2 regions of the Brevibacillus halotolerans genome follow, and region 1 is predicted to be linked to the other one. Evidence: riboswitches for the same ligand, from Rfam matches in the RefSeq annotation. Region 1 holds a riboswitch; the other holds the start of a gene.
What was found. Region 1 has a riboswitch for thiamine pyrophosphate ahead of thiC (phosphomethylpyrimidine synthase ThiC). Riboswitches for the same ligand answer to the same signal wherever they lie in the genome.

Region 1 (8,205 bases):
TCTTTACTCGTAAAAGAAGATCATATTAGCTTACAAGAAAAAGACAAGAGGGTGTACAGCATTACTGTGTAATACAAGCTAATAAAAGATCTCAGGTATACATTTTAGAGCCAGAGCGTTTAAACTCTTCTGCCTTTTGAGAAAGTCCTGTTTCAATGAGAGAATCTTCAAGACTTGCTGTACTTTTATCTGCCAATGGACTGTTATCAACCATTCCTTTTAACTCATGACTAATTTTCATACTGCAAAATTTCGGCCCACACATCGAGCAAAAATGTGCTGTTTTAGCTGGTTCAGCGGGAAGGGCTTCATCATGATAATCGCGTGCTCGCTCGGGATCTAATGATAAATGAAATTGATCGTGCCAGCGAAATTCAAATCGTGCTTTTGACATCGCATCATCCCATGCTTGAGCAAGGGGATGACCTTTTGCTAGATCGGCGGCATGCGCTGCGATTTTATAGGCGATGACCCCTTCTTTTACATCATGCTTATTCGGCAGTCCTAAATGTTCTTTCGGTGTTACATAGCATAGCATCGCAGTACCAAACCAGCCAATCATAGCAGCACCAATGGCAGAGGTAATGTGATCATATCCGGGGGCAATATCGGTTGTAAGCGGCCCTAACGTATAGAAGGGAGCCTCCTGACAAATATCCTGCTGAATGTCTACGTTTTCTTTAATCTTGTGCATAGGAACATGTCCCGGCCCTTCGATCATGACCTGAACATCATACTCCCAGGCAATTTTCGTTAGTTCACCCAAGGTTTCTAATTCCGCCATTTGAGCAGCATCATTGGCATCCGCAATGGACCCCGGCCGCAGACCATCCCCTAAGGAGAGTGAGATATCGTAAGCACTTGCAATTTCACAAATCTCACGGAAATGTGTATACAAGAAATTCTCCTGATGATAGGTAAGACACCAAGAGGCCATAATGGAACCTCCTCGCGAAACGATTCCTGTCACGCGGTTCATGGTAAGGGGGATGTAACGAAGCAAAAGTCCAGCATGTACTGTGAAATAGTCCACACCTTGTTCTGCTTGCTCGATTAACGTATCCCGGTATAATTCCCAGGATAAATTCTCTGGTTGTCCTCCCGCTTTCTCCAAAGCTTGATACAATGGTACAGTTCCGACTGGTACAGGAGCATTCCGTAAAATCCATTCACGTGTCGTGTGAATATTTTTACCGGTCGATAAATCCATGATGGTATCCGCTCCCCAGCGAATTGCCCAGACCATTTTTTCAACCTCATCTTCTATGGAGGAAAGAACAGCCGAATTTCCAATATTAGCGTTTATTTTTACCAAAAATTGCTTTCCAATAAGCATAGGCTCAAGCTCAGGGTGATTTATATTAGCCGGCAATATGGCGCGTCCACTGGCAATTTCTTGACGTACTACCTCTGGCTTTATTCCCTCACGTATCGCTGCGAATTCCATTTCAGGTGTAATGATGCCTTTACGTGCATAATGCAGCTGAGTGACGCGTTTTCCTTTACGTGCTCGCAGAGATGGACGATTTTCAAATTCTTGAACAGGAAGCGGGTTAGCGGCCTTTGATTTTGTAGGGGCAAGATTTTTGGAGACTCCATATGTTTCTGTGTCCTTCCGTTCTAAAATCCAAGGAGAGCGGAGTGGTGCAAGACCTTTGCTTAGATCAATCGTTTCAAACAGTGTTTCATCTGTGTAGGGTCCGCTCGTATCATACACTTGCAAAGGAGCATTTGGAGTAACGCGCCCTTGTTGATCAACAGTAGGGGAAAGCATAATTTCACGAAACGGAACTAGTAGATCAGGCCTTGAGCCTGTCACATATCTCTTGCGACTTGCTGGAAAAAAAGACGGAGTTGATAAAATAGACATTGCTATACCTCCCAACATCATTTGGCAACTAGCAAGGGACGGTAGGAGCGACAAACTAAAAAAGAGCCATACAGCAAAGGCTGACGGCTCTTATCCATACAAAATAAACATGCTGAAATAAACGAAGTCATTCGTATGGGATCGTTTCCTACGCTGGCATTATCCAGATCAGGTTTCACGGTCGGTAGCAGAGTTCTCCACCCTCTCAGCCTGGCTTCATCCAAGCTCCCGTATCCATATGTAGTTGCCCTTTTACCATATCATATGGGAAAATGTGGGTCAATAGGACTGATGGACGTTACGTGTGGGACAAATAAACAAAACCGCCAATCCGGCCAAGGACAAGCGGTTTGTTAGCAGAGGATTATCCTTCACGTGTTTTAACTTGACGGGAATGATTCTTTTGCTTTACCTTTTTGGTTCCTGGTAAAGGTTTCCCGGTTTGTTCTAAGCCTTGAAATTGGTTATTATATGTTTGATGCGGATTTTCTACTAAGAAATCATCTTTTGCCATCCTTATCAGCTCCTTCGTGATTAGTATGGGAGGGAAATTGGTATCGCATGCACAGGGAAGTGTTTGTAACGCTGTGAATTATAGTTAAACAGGAGAGGACAGATTTTCATGAAAAAAAGATCGATGTTTATGGCAGTGCTAGCTAGCTTATTACTTGTAACAGGCTGTAGTGGAAATCAATCAAATACTACGCCTACAGAACAAGCCCAAGATATAAAGGTTAATCAGATTGATCTCACAGCTGAGCTCAAGTTTACAGAGCAAGCTACGATTGGGAAAACGACACTAGCCCAGATGGAAAAAATATATGGTCCCGCTGTAGAAAAAAAGACCATTAAAAGTAATTTTCGTACCAATTTAAAAGAAGAGAATGGACCAAATCCAGAAGTAGAGCAAGAAGTAGCTTTTATCAAGATCAACCCACTAACAGGGGCAAAATGGAATAAAGCCTACCCCTTATATTTTACCAAAACGGCTAATCCTACATTAGTAGCTGCCCAAGTGATGTTAAAACGTGGAGATTTGATGAAAAATCTTGAGACTGGAAAGCAACTAACTCTAGAGGATATCAAAAAGGTATATGGAGCGCCAACACGCGACCTAGGAAGAGTTCTGGAGTATTATGATTTCAAAAATAAAGCTGTTCTGCATGTCATTTTAACGGATAATAATCAAATTTCTACTATGCTAACCCATTATGGATTGTTGTATGCGGACAAGCAAGAGGATATGATTGAGAATGAAAATATCATTAAGCGTTTGAGTCAGGAACAAGGATCAGCATCTAAGTAAAAACGGCCAGAAGCCTTTATAAGAGTCTTACCCTATAAAGCCGTGGCGAATGGAGGGATCATCATGCCAACCTTGATTGCACCCGTATTTAATACCATAACAGATAAACCACTTCGTATACAGCTTAGTGAGGATTTCTTTCTGGTATCCGGCTTTGAGCCCTTGTATAAGATTTGTCATGAGCGCTTGCGTCCACAGATGAACGAGAATCGGCTTCATTTTGAAGAGAAGGTAAAACCAAACTCATTGTTTCTCTATGCAGAGTATCCTACCTTAAAAGTAAAAGAGGATCGTCCTTTTATAGCTGAAATAGAGAATCGCTTAAACATGGCGAATGGCGAAGGGGTTTGTTCGATCCCTTATCTATTAACAATGGAAGAAAATCGGTATGGGATTAATTATGTAAAACGCTCATTAGATGGTCCTAAGTTTATCTATACCGATCAAATAGAGGGATTGTTCAAGCGTCTCATGAATGCAGATATCTCGTTTCCAACCGTTCCGTATCGTAGATATTTATTAGCTTTAGAAAAGAAATCGTTGGAGGATGAGTTATTAGATTTATGGATTGCTTTGGAGTCCTTGTTTGTACCAGATGGTAAAAAGGGAGAGATTACGTACAAGGTACGAACAAGAATTGCTTATTATCTGGGGCAAACACCTGAAGAAAGGATTAGGATTGCCAATTTTATTAAAAGCTCCTACAACCATCGTTCTGAAGTGGTTCATAGCGGTAAGGATTTAGGTAATACAATCAAAGAAGAAATACAGATATTACGTCAGATTGCCAGAGCTACCCTTATTAATTTAGCTTTAGAAAAAACCAAACTACAAAAGCTGAGGGAACAACTAGACAATTTGGTGTTAACAGGCAGAACGTACAAGGAGGAGTTTTCACCTGCTTATTTTGAGCATATTGTCTTGCCTTAGAATGAAATAAAGTGGATAAATAGCAGGGGAATCCTTCCTAAATAAGAAAAGCAGCTACTCTTTTTTCCAGGAGTGGCTGCTTTTTTTGCAAATAAACAAAACGAATAATGACACAGGCTTGCTTTATTAAGATAAATGGTATTTATTACGAATATGATTGATTAAACCAATCGAACCTGCTTCGACTAACTCATACACATAATCAAATCTACCTGTAAAATAGGGATCTTCGACTTCTGTTTCCTTATAAGCGGAAGCATAATCCATCAGTTTGGTAACATTTTTAGCATCTGGAGCAAAAGTACGCAATTTTTCTACGTTGGAATCATCCATGCATACAATATAGTCAAATTGTTGAAAATCAGCAGAACGAATTTGTCTAGCAACAATCGTATCAAAACGAATGTTATGCTTCGTTAATACTAGTTGAGTCCCTTCATGTGGAGGATTTCCAACATGCCAACTGCCAATCGCTGCTGAATCAATTTCAATGAATGGCTCTAGTCCGGCGCGTTGTACATGATGACGAAAAACTGCCTCTGCCATGGGTGATCGACAAATGTTGCCTAGACAAACAAATAACACACGTACCATATGAAAAACCTCCTTATATTGAATTTGTACAAAGCAAAACCTCGGCTATCAAGCTCGCCGAGGTTTTTTGTTTTAACCTTCTCACATGCCTATTCTTAGTATACCATCCATGCGTTTGGTAACCAACGACCACGTGGGTCGCCATTTGCGGATTTTGTGAGAACGTTGCCTTTATCAACCATCATAGAAGAAGTACCGCCGTCCATAGCCATTCCATTTACAGCGCCATATTCTTCGAGCAGATCAGCCATATCTTTCATGCTAGCCCCAATAGAGTGCTTTTGACGACCATCAATCACAATGAACAAGATGGTGCCATCAGCCATCTGGCCTACAGCCGTACGGGGAGCGATTCCCCAGCTAATCGGATCTTTTCCAGCAAAAAGGTTCTTTCCATTTACCACTAATTGAGGTCGAAATGACATAGCATCTCTAATATTCATCTTCAACAGCTCTTTAGAGGTATAACGACCTGTGATTAGCTTGCCGTTATAATCAATTCCAAGCACGGTGTCCCCGCCGGATGGATTGTAATCTTGAAGCAGTTTTCCATCTACGATCACTAGTCCAGCTGCTTGGCTGCCGTACCCCATAAAATTGGGGTCATAAAAGCCGCTTGCATTGACTCCACCAATTGCATTCGTTCGTTCTGAGAATTCACTAATCCATTCACCGCGTGGTTTACCCCGGTTCTTTTTTGCACCGGTTGTTTGAATTAAGTGGACTCGGTTAGGATCAGAAACCTTCATAACGTATCCTTTAAAGTAATGAGCGGGATTGAAGTATTTTTCTACCGGAACAACTTCAGTCAGCTCTTTTTGAACAGACTTTTCTTCTTGCTTTTCTTCTTCTTTTGCAGGCGGAGTAGTTACCTCTGTAGGTGAAACGGAGTTAATCGCTTCGGGATTATTAATCTCCGCACGAAGAGAATTAAGGGCGTCTTCTCCTACCAATGTATATTTAGCCCAACTGGAATGTTGAGTTGTTAACAACGTTCCAGCAAGCCACAACCGTAAGTCGTGGGTTAAATAAAAACCGGCTACTAGTACAACGAAGGTTACAATACTTCCTACTAATAGTTTCTTTTTTCGTTTCGCTTTTCTCTTTTTTGATCTTCGCATGGGTTGCTGATCTTTAGAACTGCGAGTACGGGTTAGTGGTGCCTCTGACATGTATCTCATTCCTATCTAGCTTAATCTGATATTTTTAGGTGTAAGGAGGTAGTTCCATTTATATGACGCGCATGTGGATAAAAGGTTACGACCTTTTTGCATTCCATTAACAGCACTTATTGGATTGGCCCTAATGAAGCGATCAGCATGCTTTCTCTTATTCTGGGTAAACTACATATGGAGGTGAGGTTTATGCGCGAATTTGATAAAGAATTTCAGGAACAAGTAGAAGAGTACAGAAAAAATCCACCGGGTACTCATAACCAGCATAGTGAGACAGACCGCCATGATAAAATGGAAAAACACGAAACACGAGTGGATTCTAACTCCTAATCTGGCTAATCTGATACGTAAGGGCGATGACTCTTTTTGAGAAATCGCCTTTTGCATACATAGATGGTGATGAGAGATGCAAAGATTGAATTTGATACCTTGGGTTTTCTTCTTGCTAAGAAAATGGTAAGCTAATCTGTACGAACTATTTGGTTGTAGGAGGATTTCTTCAGTGTCTAACGATTTTATGCAAATTACACGAGGTCCCATTGTAACATTTCTAAGGGAACGTGGCTATGAAAAGCTAACTCCTATTCAAGCACAAACCTTACCTGTCATTCTAGAGGGAAAAGATGTCATAGCTGAATCTCCTACGGGATCAGGGAAAACAATGGCATATTTATTGCCTCTTGTCCAAAATTTAGATGAAACAAAAAAAGAATTACAAGTACTAGTATTAGCACCTACGCAAGAGCTGGTTATGCAGATTTATCGCGAGGCTACACAGTTGTTAGCTTCTATTGGAATGCATGCCGCCGCACTGATTGGTGGAGTCGATGCGAAGCGCCAGTTGGACAAGCTAAAAACCCATCCAGCTATTGTTATCGGAACACCGGGGCGCGTTAAAGAGCTGTTAGAAATGCGCAAATTAAAAGTGCATACCGTGAAAAGTGTAGTAATCGACGAGGCCGATCGCATGCTCGATCGCGGATTTGCTAATCCGGTGCAGGATGTATTGCGCCGTTTAATGCGTGATACGCAACGCTTGTTTTTCTCTGCAACATTATCTAAACAAACACAAGCTTTAATAAAGAGCATGGCTCACGAGCCGGTAGTCATTGCAACAGAGGCTCCTGAGAGTAAATATGAAGTGCTTCATTTTTATTTAGTAGAAGAAGGGCGTAAAAAAGCGGATGCGCTTCGTCGTCTGATTCGTTTGGTCAATGCTAAAAAAACACTTGTTTTCTTAAATACCATCGAGCGGGTTGATGAAATTAAAGAGAAGCTAACGTATCATCATCTAGAATGCGAACTGCTTCATCGAGATACGCCAAAAGTGGATCGAGCAAGGGCCTTACAGCAATTCCGTGAAGGGAAACTACCTGTATTAATCGTAACAGATGTAGCCGCGCGCGGTATTGATATTTCTGATGTTGAGCTGGTTATTCACTATGATCCTGCTACAGATGCCGATACATATGTTCACCGTAGCGGAAGAACAGGACGTATGGGGAAGGCAGGACTGGTCTTTTCGATTGTGTTACCTAACCAACGATTTATCATCCAAAAATTCTCTAAACAAAAACAAATTCCGATTCTAGAAAAAGCGATGTCCCATGGGGCTTTGGTTGATCCAGGTGAGGCACGTAAGCCTAATTTAGGACAGAAAGCGAAACAGCGTGAGTCTTCTACTGGAGATCGTACACAAGGTAAGCGCAGTCCTTCAAGAAAACGTTTCTAAAAAGAGCGCTTGTTTTTCTTTGTAGGTACATAAGCCTCTTCTAACTGTGACACATTAGTAGGGTACAAACATTCCTTATTAACGGAAGGTGGGAAGGGCTTGTGCGTAAAAACAGACTGTATGAAGAAAAGCTTTTGGTAAATGGGCAGATTGGTGGCGAGCGGTTATCCAGTCAGGAGCGCCAAACATTGCAAAGAGAAGCTCAGGAATTAAAAGAGCTAATGGAACAAGCAAAGCAACAAGAGATTGTCGAATAGGGTCCACGTTAAAAAGAGCGGCTTTTTTAGCCGCTCTTTTCGTTACTGCAAGGTTATAGCTGGTTATTTTGGACGTTTAGATAGCAAATAGAATAAAAAACAAAAACTGACCCCAAGAATAATGATCCAGATAATACTAGTAAAAGGTAAACTGCTCAATGTTTTCTCTCCTCCTAGGGGACTAACCTACTCATGAAAATTGCTCCTTATCTCCAATGTAAGCAAATCATCTGTTATAATCAAGTTCTGATAGCTAGAACGCGGGAAATAGAGAGAAGGAGAAACATTTTTATGAACTTTAGTATCGATTGGCTTTCCTTTTTTGTATTAGAGCAGATTGA
Region 2 (8,205 bases), on a different contig from region 1:
CCCCACCAACGTTTCTTCATAATAGCCTCCTTAAAAAATTTGTTTACAATGGATTTACGCATAAACTGCTAAATGGTTACAAAAATTTATGTTAAATCAGTAAAACGTAAGGAATAACATTATTATAATAATATTTAGAAGAGACTGATTTTGAAATTGACGTGATTCCGTTAAATTCTGCGTGATAGAATAGAGAAGATATCGCGTACAATAATAAGCATCAGTTTATTATTAGTTGTGCAACTTACGATTCAGGGGGTATTATCGTGACAAAAGCGATCCGTTTTAGTTATGACAAAGCATTGCCATTCGTTTCCGAACACGAAATGAAGCATTTAGAAGCTGCTGTAGGGCTAGCGCATCAAAAATTACATGAGGGTACAGGTGCAGGTAGCGATTATCTAGGCTGGGTAGACCTACCGGATACATACGATAAAGAAGAATACGCACGTATTAAAGCGGCGGCAGAAAAAATCAAGGCTGATTCTGATGTATTGCTCGTTATTGGTATCGGAGGCTCCTATCTTGGAGCTAAGGCAGTAATTGATGTACTAGGGCATACATTCTATAACTCTTTAACAAAAGAACAGCGCAAAGCACCTGAGATTTATTTCGTGGGTAATAATATTAGCCCTGTCTATTTGACTCACCTTATGCAGGTTATTGAAGGCAAGGAGGTTTCGGTCAACATTATTTCTAAATCCGGAACCACTACAGAGCCAGCTATCGCTTTCCGTATTTTCCGTGAGTTCATGGAGAAAAAGTATGGCAAGGAAGAAGCGCGTAAACGTATTTACGCAACAACAGATAAAGCGCGCGGGGCTTTGAAGCAAGTAGCGAACGAAGAAGGTTATGAGAGCTTCGTTATTCCAGATAATGTTGGTGGACGCTTCTCTGTGTTAACAGCAGTAGGATTGTTGCCTATCGCTGTATCAGGTGCAGATATCGATGCCTTGATGAGTGGGGCACAGGCGGCTCGTCAGCGCTATATGAATCCAGCTCTTGGAGAAAATGAATGCTATCAATATGCTGCTATCCGCAATTGCTTATTACGCAAAGGGAAGCAAATTGAGATGCTAGTAAGCTACGAACCTCAATTCCATTATTTCAATGAATGGTGGAAGCAGTTGTTTGGAGAGTCTGAAGGGAAGGATGGTCGCGGAATCTTCCCGGCTGCTGCTGATTTCTCTGCTGACCTTCATTCTATGGGGCAATTTATTCAAGACGGCTCGCGCAATTTGTTTGAAACGGTGCTTTCCGTTGCACAACCAGCGACTGACGTTGAAATCATGCAGGATGCCGCTAATTTAGATGGCTTGAACTTCCTTAGTGGAAAAGGCATGGATTTTGTTAACAAAAAGGCAATGGAAGGCACGATGTTAGCGCACATGGACGGCGGCGTTCCTAACCTTGTAGTTGAATTGCCTGAGCTATCAGCGTATCATATTGGTGAGCTTCTTTATTTCTTTGAAAAAGCATGCGGCATCAGCGGTTATCTGCTAGGTGTGAACCCATTTGATCAGCCTGGCGTAGAGGCTTATAAAGCGAACATGTTCGCACTTCTTGGTAAGCCAGGTTTTGAAAAGCAGAAGGCTGAGCTGGAGGCCCGCTTAAAAGGACAGTAAACCATGTATTTAACTGTAAAGGAAACAGCTGCTTATCTGGATATGCCTGAATGGTTTATACGAGAAAAGATAGCGGAGAGACGTATCCGTGCCGTCCATAATGGTGAGGACTACTTTATTAATAAGGAGCAGTTTACTTATCATATGGAGGAGCTAGAGAGACTGAAGGCTTTTGAAGAGGCGGAAAAATTCGAGCCAATTCCCGAAAGCTATGATTACAAGGACGAAGATTAATAATTTCACATTGATCTACTGGGGGAGTCCTAACTTGCAGGGCTGAGAGGACAGAGCGTGTCTGTTGACCCTTTTTACCTGATCCAGGTCATGCTGGCGAAGGGAAGTGGTTAGATTTGGTGTTGGTGATTTTCCCACTTTTCCTGCGCGGAGAAGTGGGTTTTTTCATTTCTTTGTGTAGAGAGCCAATCGATTCCCCACTCAGTAGATACGAGAAAGGGTGAAGAACAATGAAAAGCTGTTCAGACATCATTGTGATTGGCGGAGGAATTATTGGTTTGGCGATTGCCACGGAACTTGCTCACGTAGGCATGACGGTTACTCTCATCGAAAAGGGAGTGTTTGGAGGGGAGGCATCCGTTGCAGCGGCGGGAATGCTTGCTCCTTTAAAGGAATTTACGAAGCCGGGGCCGCTTCTTGACATGGGAATACGTTCATTGCAGCTATATAAGAATTGGGTGCTTGAACTGAAGGAGGCTACCGGCATTGATTGCCAGCTATCTACAGCAGGTATTCTGACAGTAGCCATGACCGACATGGAGGAGGAATGGTTGCAGGAGCGCTACCAGTGGCAAAAGTCTGAAGGTTATGATATCCGATTGTTGTCTGGAAAAGAAGTGCAAAAACAAGAGCCACATTTATCGAAAATGGTACGCCAAGCCATCTATTCTCCACACGAGGCTGATATCAATAACCGTCTGTTAGTAGAAGCCCTAGTGATACAGGCCAAAAACCGACATGTTCGTTTATTACAAAATACTGCTGTAATCAGATTAAAGCATGCTGGAAGGAAAATGACTGGCGTTGTAACAGAGAAAGGGGAGCTGGAAGCTAATCACGTGATTGTAGCAGCCGGGGCGTGGACTGCTGATATCTTACGTCAGGTGGGAGTGAATGTACCTGTCTATCCAGTAAGGGGACAAATCGCGGCGGTTGATTCGAATCATTTGCCTCTTTCCCATGTAGTCTTTGGAAAAAACGGCTATCTAGTGCCTAAGCAGGATAGACGAATTATTGTTGGAGCTACAGAAGATTTAGCCGGCTTTGACCGCTCTTCCACTGTTTATGGTGTTTCGAAAGTATTAACGGGGGCAATGTCAATTGTACCAGCGATTTCCGAAGCTCCATTTTTACAGGCTTGGGCAGGATTACGGCCTGCTACGGCTGATGGACATCCTATTTTAGGGCCAGTGCCAAACTGGAGTGGGCTAACGCTAGCCTGCGGACACTACCGGAATGGAATCCTGTTAGCGCCGATTACGGCGAAGCTGATCGCCGAATATGTCAGTTCAGATGAAACAGAGCATATGAATCCTTTCTTGCCTAATAGGTTCAGTCTTGTTTCGTCCGAGGAAAAATGAGGAGAAGGCGCTCACCCTTTTCATAAAGCATGGGAGTTTGAGGAAGGTTAACAGAAAAAGGAGATGATCGCAGATGAAGCAATGGGCAAATAGATGGCAGCATATGGCGATAGTTGCTTTTACTGTGCTTCTGTTTACTGTATCTACCTCTTCAGAGATCGCATGGGCTCAACTACCATCTCCTGTACCTTCTGATCCGATACAAGGAGCTCTTATTTTGACGATGAATCCCCATGTAATCAAAGCAATCACTCACTACTATGGTTATCCACGAGCCTATGATCTATCCTCAGCCAAGGTGGTAGGTGTCTCTCGTCTAACCAATCAGCCTCATTCCTTTGAAGCTGTTTTTCAGGTGAAAACCTATGAGGGAAATCATTCACCGCCTTTTGCAATTGAAACGATTAAGCTTGCAGTACACCCAAACGGGGTACAATTGACTGGATATTCTCATCAAGGCGACGAGTGGGAGGAAAAGCGCAAGGTGGAGGAGCAACAGGTACAAAAGGAATTTGAGGATTACTTTCAAATAAAATTGGCTGGCTATCAGCAAATCGGATATTACCAAATTGCTCACCAATATCGCGATGATCCTGATCATGCCTTACTCTTGCTGAATCAGGAATTGCTTTCCCAAAAAGAAGCGATTCAAAAGCAAGTTTATCTATTGCCTATGACCTTTCTTGGTAAACGGGACGGCTACATCTTGTATAAGCGACCAGATGGGCGGCAGATCGTCTATTTCCTGCTTAAGGAGCTAGGGACATGGAAGCTGGATAAGATGAAGCATGTACCTAGTAAGGAAGTGTCGAAAGTCAGCTTGGCATTCGTATAGAATAGCTCAAAAGCCGTCAGCAACTTGAAATGCTGACGGCTTTTGGAATGGAAAAACCAGTTTCATTTATGACTTAGGAAGAAGTGCCGTCCAAAAAGTGTCGTTCTCATATCCGAGGCGCCAAACGGCAAAGCCAGCCAGCTTGTACTTTAGAGCCAAGCTACGTTTAGCGGCGATACTATATTCATTCTCATACCAAAGGGTATGCCAAACGCCGTTTTTCATATAGTGCAGATAGGGCGATTTATATGTATCATGCCATGCTGGAACGGCTTGATTTTCCTTAATGATGGCAGGTATATTACGAAAGCTGATTGCCCTTTTTTTCTCGGTACTCCACTCGTAGCCATAGCTTGGAATACCCATTAATAGCTTATAGGCTGGTACTTGAGAGACGCTATAGCGTATAACATCCTCCACCCAATTGTAGGAGGCAACTGGACCTTCCTCTGACCAAGTTCCATGCTCATCATACGTCATTAGTTGAAGATAGTCGGCCTTGGCACCCAGTGCTTTTAAATCAAAGCCATATACCCAGAAGATAGCAGGGTCATCGTTTGTTTTGGCAGGGACAGAGACGATTAATTGCTTTTTAATCGCATGAAGCTGGTCTGCTAAGCTTCCAACGAACGAGGAATAGGCCTGACGATCTTCGGCCGGAACATTTTCAAAATCAAGATTAGCACCTGACAATTGATTTTGCTGTACGGTGGTAAGGACTTGTTGGATAAAACGCGCTTTATAGTCCTTGTTGGCCAGGATCGAATGAACGATTTCCTTATCAAATAATTTTTTCCCATGATTCGTAATGACTAAAAAGCTGCCCTTTTTTGTATCTTTCGTTAACTGTAACGCTGTTTTAGGCAGGTCTCCTACCAAATAGCCTTCCTTGGTAGCATTGTAGTTAAAGAAGGCGACGTCAGAGATTCTATCCTGGTAATGATGCAGGGAGGTATAGGCGGCTAAATCACCTGGATAATTTTCGGCATAATAGCTAACTACCTTTTGTGTAGCCGTTACCTTTGGAGCTGCCGATACATTTGAGCCAGTGGCTGCTTCTAGCTGGCTTCCTCCGAGTGTAATTGAAAGTAGCGATAGTGTTAGCAAGATTCGTTTCACAAAAATAAAATTCCTTTCCGAGTAAGTACATGTTGTAAATTGATAGATTTCTTCTTGTCCTTCCCTTTCGACACAGAGCATTGAATTCCTTTAAAAGTTACTGGTGGTAAATGATGGATGCTAATTAAATCAAAGTAATTTGGAGAAGGCTATACGGATAAGAAGAAAGGAAAGGGGTAGCTTCGATGAAACAAATAGGAAGTCAAATTGAAGGGAAACAAGCGACATACGGTGATCTTATGGAGACGTTGGGGAAAGAAGGCTTTACTTTGTCCAATTGGGAATATAGAAGTGGCTTTTTGGATCGCAAGCTCGATGATAAAGGCATGGTGTTCTTACGTTTACCTGTACAGGTAGTGAGCGGTGAGTTAGATCAGCCTCAAGCTGTTTTACGCTTTGAACAACCATTTGTCCTGAAGCATATCTACCAAACCGGCGCTGATGATGATACTGATTATGCAGCCGCTTCGGTCGTTTCCTCTATGTTTAATCAGTTTCAAGAACCCATTAATAAAGATGCGGATATAGAATCGACATACATTGTACAGGCTGAAGAACTGTTGAATAGATTAGAGCAGACGATATTTGCGGGAGAATGAGGAAAAGAGAAATTCTCGACCTTTTGTAAAATAGTTGTTAACTCATTTGCTGATAGCTACTTGCAATAGTATGATGAATATGAAATCAAGGTTATCGCAAAAGAGAAAGGATTTTAACGAAATGAAAATCGCAACGGTTTTACGTAATGATGATCATACACGTCAGGTGGATATAAGGTTGCGTGAAAAGCTGGCTGCTTCCACTTCGCGTTCCTATCGTTTTTTAGATGCCAATAGTCAAGAAAAACCGGATATGGTTTTGTCTATTGGAGGTGATGGAACCATGCTGGAAGCTGTTCATCAATATGGATTCGAGCCGCATTATATTGGGATTCATACGGGCCATTTGGGATTTTATGCGGACTGGCATCCTGATCAATTGGATGAATTTGCTGAGGCCTTGGAACAGGTAGACCCTTTAATAGCCGAATACCCAACTGTTTCCTGTCAAATTCGTACCAAGGATGGACAGCTATTGGAGAAGTGGGCACTAAATGAACTAGTCATTCGCAATGCCAGCCTTTCTTCCTTGGTAGTCTCCGTTTTTATTAATGAGCAAGAATTTGAACATTTTCGCGGAGACGGTCTTATTATTTCATCGCCTTCAGGTAGCACTGCTTATAATAAAGCGGTGGATGGTGCCTTGCTGCATCCTTCCCTAGAGGCAATTCAGCTAGCAGAAATTGCTTCCATCAATAATCAATCCTATCGGACGATAAACAGCGCACTAGTTTTACCTAAGCACCATCAGGTAGAGCTGATTATTATGAATCCTGAAATCATGCTTGGCATGGATCGAGAGCAGGGCGTTTGGAAAAATGTTGATTCAATCACCTGTCGTGTTGGTCCTCAAAAGGTCAAATTTGCTCGATACAAGCGTCTAACCTTTTGGGATCGTGTGCGTAAAGCTTTTATTCATGGTTAATATTACAAAAAATTGGTTTTTAGTCTTTACAAGTTCCCCTTCTTTACCGATATAATTATATGAGATATGAATTTCATTTACGTTAAAGATAGTTAGAGGATGGGTGAACGAATGAGAAAGAATAGGTTTTATAAGATATTTGGATTGGGTTTAGCTATTTGTATGGCCTTTGGCATGCCGACTACTTCCGTTTTGGAAGCCGCAACCAAGCCTGCAACCAAGCCTGCCGAGAAGGTTCTGTCTTCTTTGAAGATTTCAGCCAATACTCTGGCACTTGAAGCAGGGAACACGAAATCACTTACTCTAAGTGCACAATACACAGTAGGAAGACCTGTTTCTGTCACTTCCAAGGCAGCTTGGAGTACGTCAAACAGTTCGGTAGCAACGGTTACTAACGGTAGAGTAAAAGCTGTAGGAGCAGGAACAGCGGTAATTACAGCCAGCTATATGGGTAAATCAGTTACCACGTCTGTAACGGTATCCAAAAAGCTGAAAGTATTGGAAGTAAGCTCGAAAAAAGTGGATTTGCTTCGAAATGATTCGAAAAAAGTTTCTGTGACGGCTGTTTATACGGATTCTTCCAAGGAAAATGTTACAGATAAAGTAACTTGGCAGGTAAAAGGTAATGTAGTTACTGTTGATAAAGGATTAATTAAACCAAAAGAAGCGGGTTCAGCTACGGTAACAGCAAGCTTTGGTAACAAAAAGGCAACTGTAAGCGTACAAGTCGACCAAATGAATAAATTGTTGGTTACGACACAGCAGCTACATTTGTTCAAAGACGATGATGATTTTGAGATAAAAGCTACTGCTATCTACAAAGCAGGATCAAACGAGGATGTTACCTCTAAAGCAACATGGACAAGCACGAATACGGATATCGTGACAGTTAAAAACGGAAAAATTATTCCGCGTAAAGCTGGTAAAGCAATTGTTAAGGTGAAATTCGGTAACAAGAACGTAAACATCACCGTGAATGTTTACTAAGAAGAGCATCTCGATAAAGTAAAAAAGCATCCCCTTTACATTACCTGTGTGAGTAGCACAACGGTAAGCGGTAAAGGGGATTTTTCATGGGCAATAAATAAACCTCAGTCCAGCAAATGGGACTAAGGCTATTTGAGATTGAGTAGTCAATTTTTTAGAATGAGTACCTTCATATCCTTTGGTCTTTTGTCGTATCTACGGGGTTTCAATAATCGCTACAGGCCTTGTCCAAGCTCCACTTGCTTTGTCGATTTTAATGGGAAAACAACTGATTTTGAAGCCATAAGGTGTCGGGATTTTATCTAGGTTAGCAAGCTTTTCGATTTGGCAATATTCTTTATCTCTTCCAACGTAATGAGCTGCCCAGAGAAGTCCTTCCCGTGGCTTTTGCTTGTAATTCGCAGCTTGAATAGTAAGAGGGATGTCCCAGCCCCAGCCGTCAGTACCCATGACCTTGATTCCTTGCTCAATAAGCCAGCGAGTTGCTTCGGCAGATACGCCAACATGAATGTAAGCATAG

Region 2: linked by a shared signal. The riboswitch ahead of thiO (glycine oxidase ThiO) and the one ahead of thiC (phosphomethylpyrimidine synthase ThiC) in region 1 are both predicted to bind thiamine pyrophosphate.

Annotation. Positions count from the first base shown of each region.
Region 1 covers NZ_JAPTNK010000003.1:335,017-343,221, reverse strand. Annotated here, with positions in the region: gene thiC (phosphomethylpyrimidine synthase ThiC) at 92-1,870, opposite strand; TPP riboswitch at 1,996-2,112, opposite strand; gene O0550_RS06530 (hypothetical protein) at 2,235-2,384, opposite strand; gene O0550_RS06525 (peptidylprolyl isomerase) at 2,493-3,176, shown strand; gene O0550_RS06520 (HEPN domain-containing protein) at 3,240-4,106, shown strand; gene O0550_RS06515 (low molecular weight protein-tyrosine-phosphatase) at 4,233-4,700, opposite strand; gene O0550_RS06510 (phosphodiester glycosidase family protein) at 4,796-5,872, opposite strand; gene O0550_RS06505 (hypothetical protein) at 6,065-6,205, shown strand; gene O0550_RS06500 (DEAD/DEAH box helicase) at 6,378-7,607, shown strand; gene O0550_RS06495 (hypothetical protein) at 7,709-7,864, shown strand; gene O0550_RS06490 (DUF3900 domain-containing protein) at 8,156-8,205, shown strand, end outside.
Region 2 covers NZ_JAPTNK010000020.1:95-8,299, forward strand. Annotated here, with positions in the region: gene O0550_RS20040 (glucose-6-phosphate isomerase) at 267-1,625, shown strand; gene O0550_RS20045 (excisionase family DNA-binding protein) at 1,629-1,859, shown strand; TPP riboswitch at 1,870-1,981, shown strand; gene thiO (glycine oxidase ThiO) at 2,090-3,220, shown strand; gene O0550_RS20055 (DUF3888 domain-containing protein) at 3,294-4,055, shown strand; gene O0550_RS20060 (glycosyl hydrolase family 18 protein) at 4,122-5,174, opposite strand; gene O0550_RS20065 (YugN-like family protein) at 5,360-5,773, shown strand; gene O0550_RS20070 (NAD kinase) at 5,895-6,698, shown strand; gene O0550_RS20075 (Ig-like domain-containing protein) at 6,810-7,685, shown strand; gene O0550_RS20080 (cyclase family protein) at 7,881-8,205, opposite strand, start outside.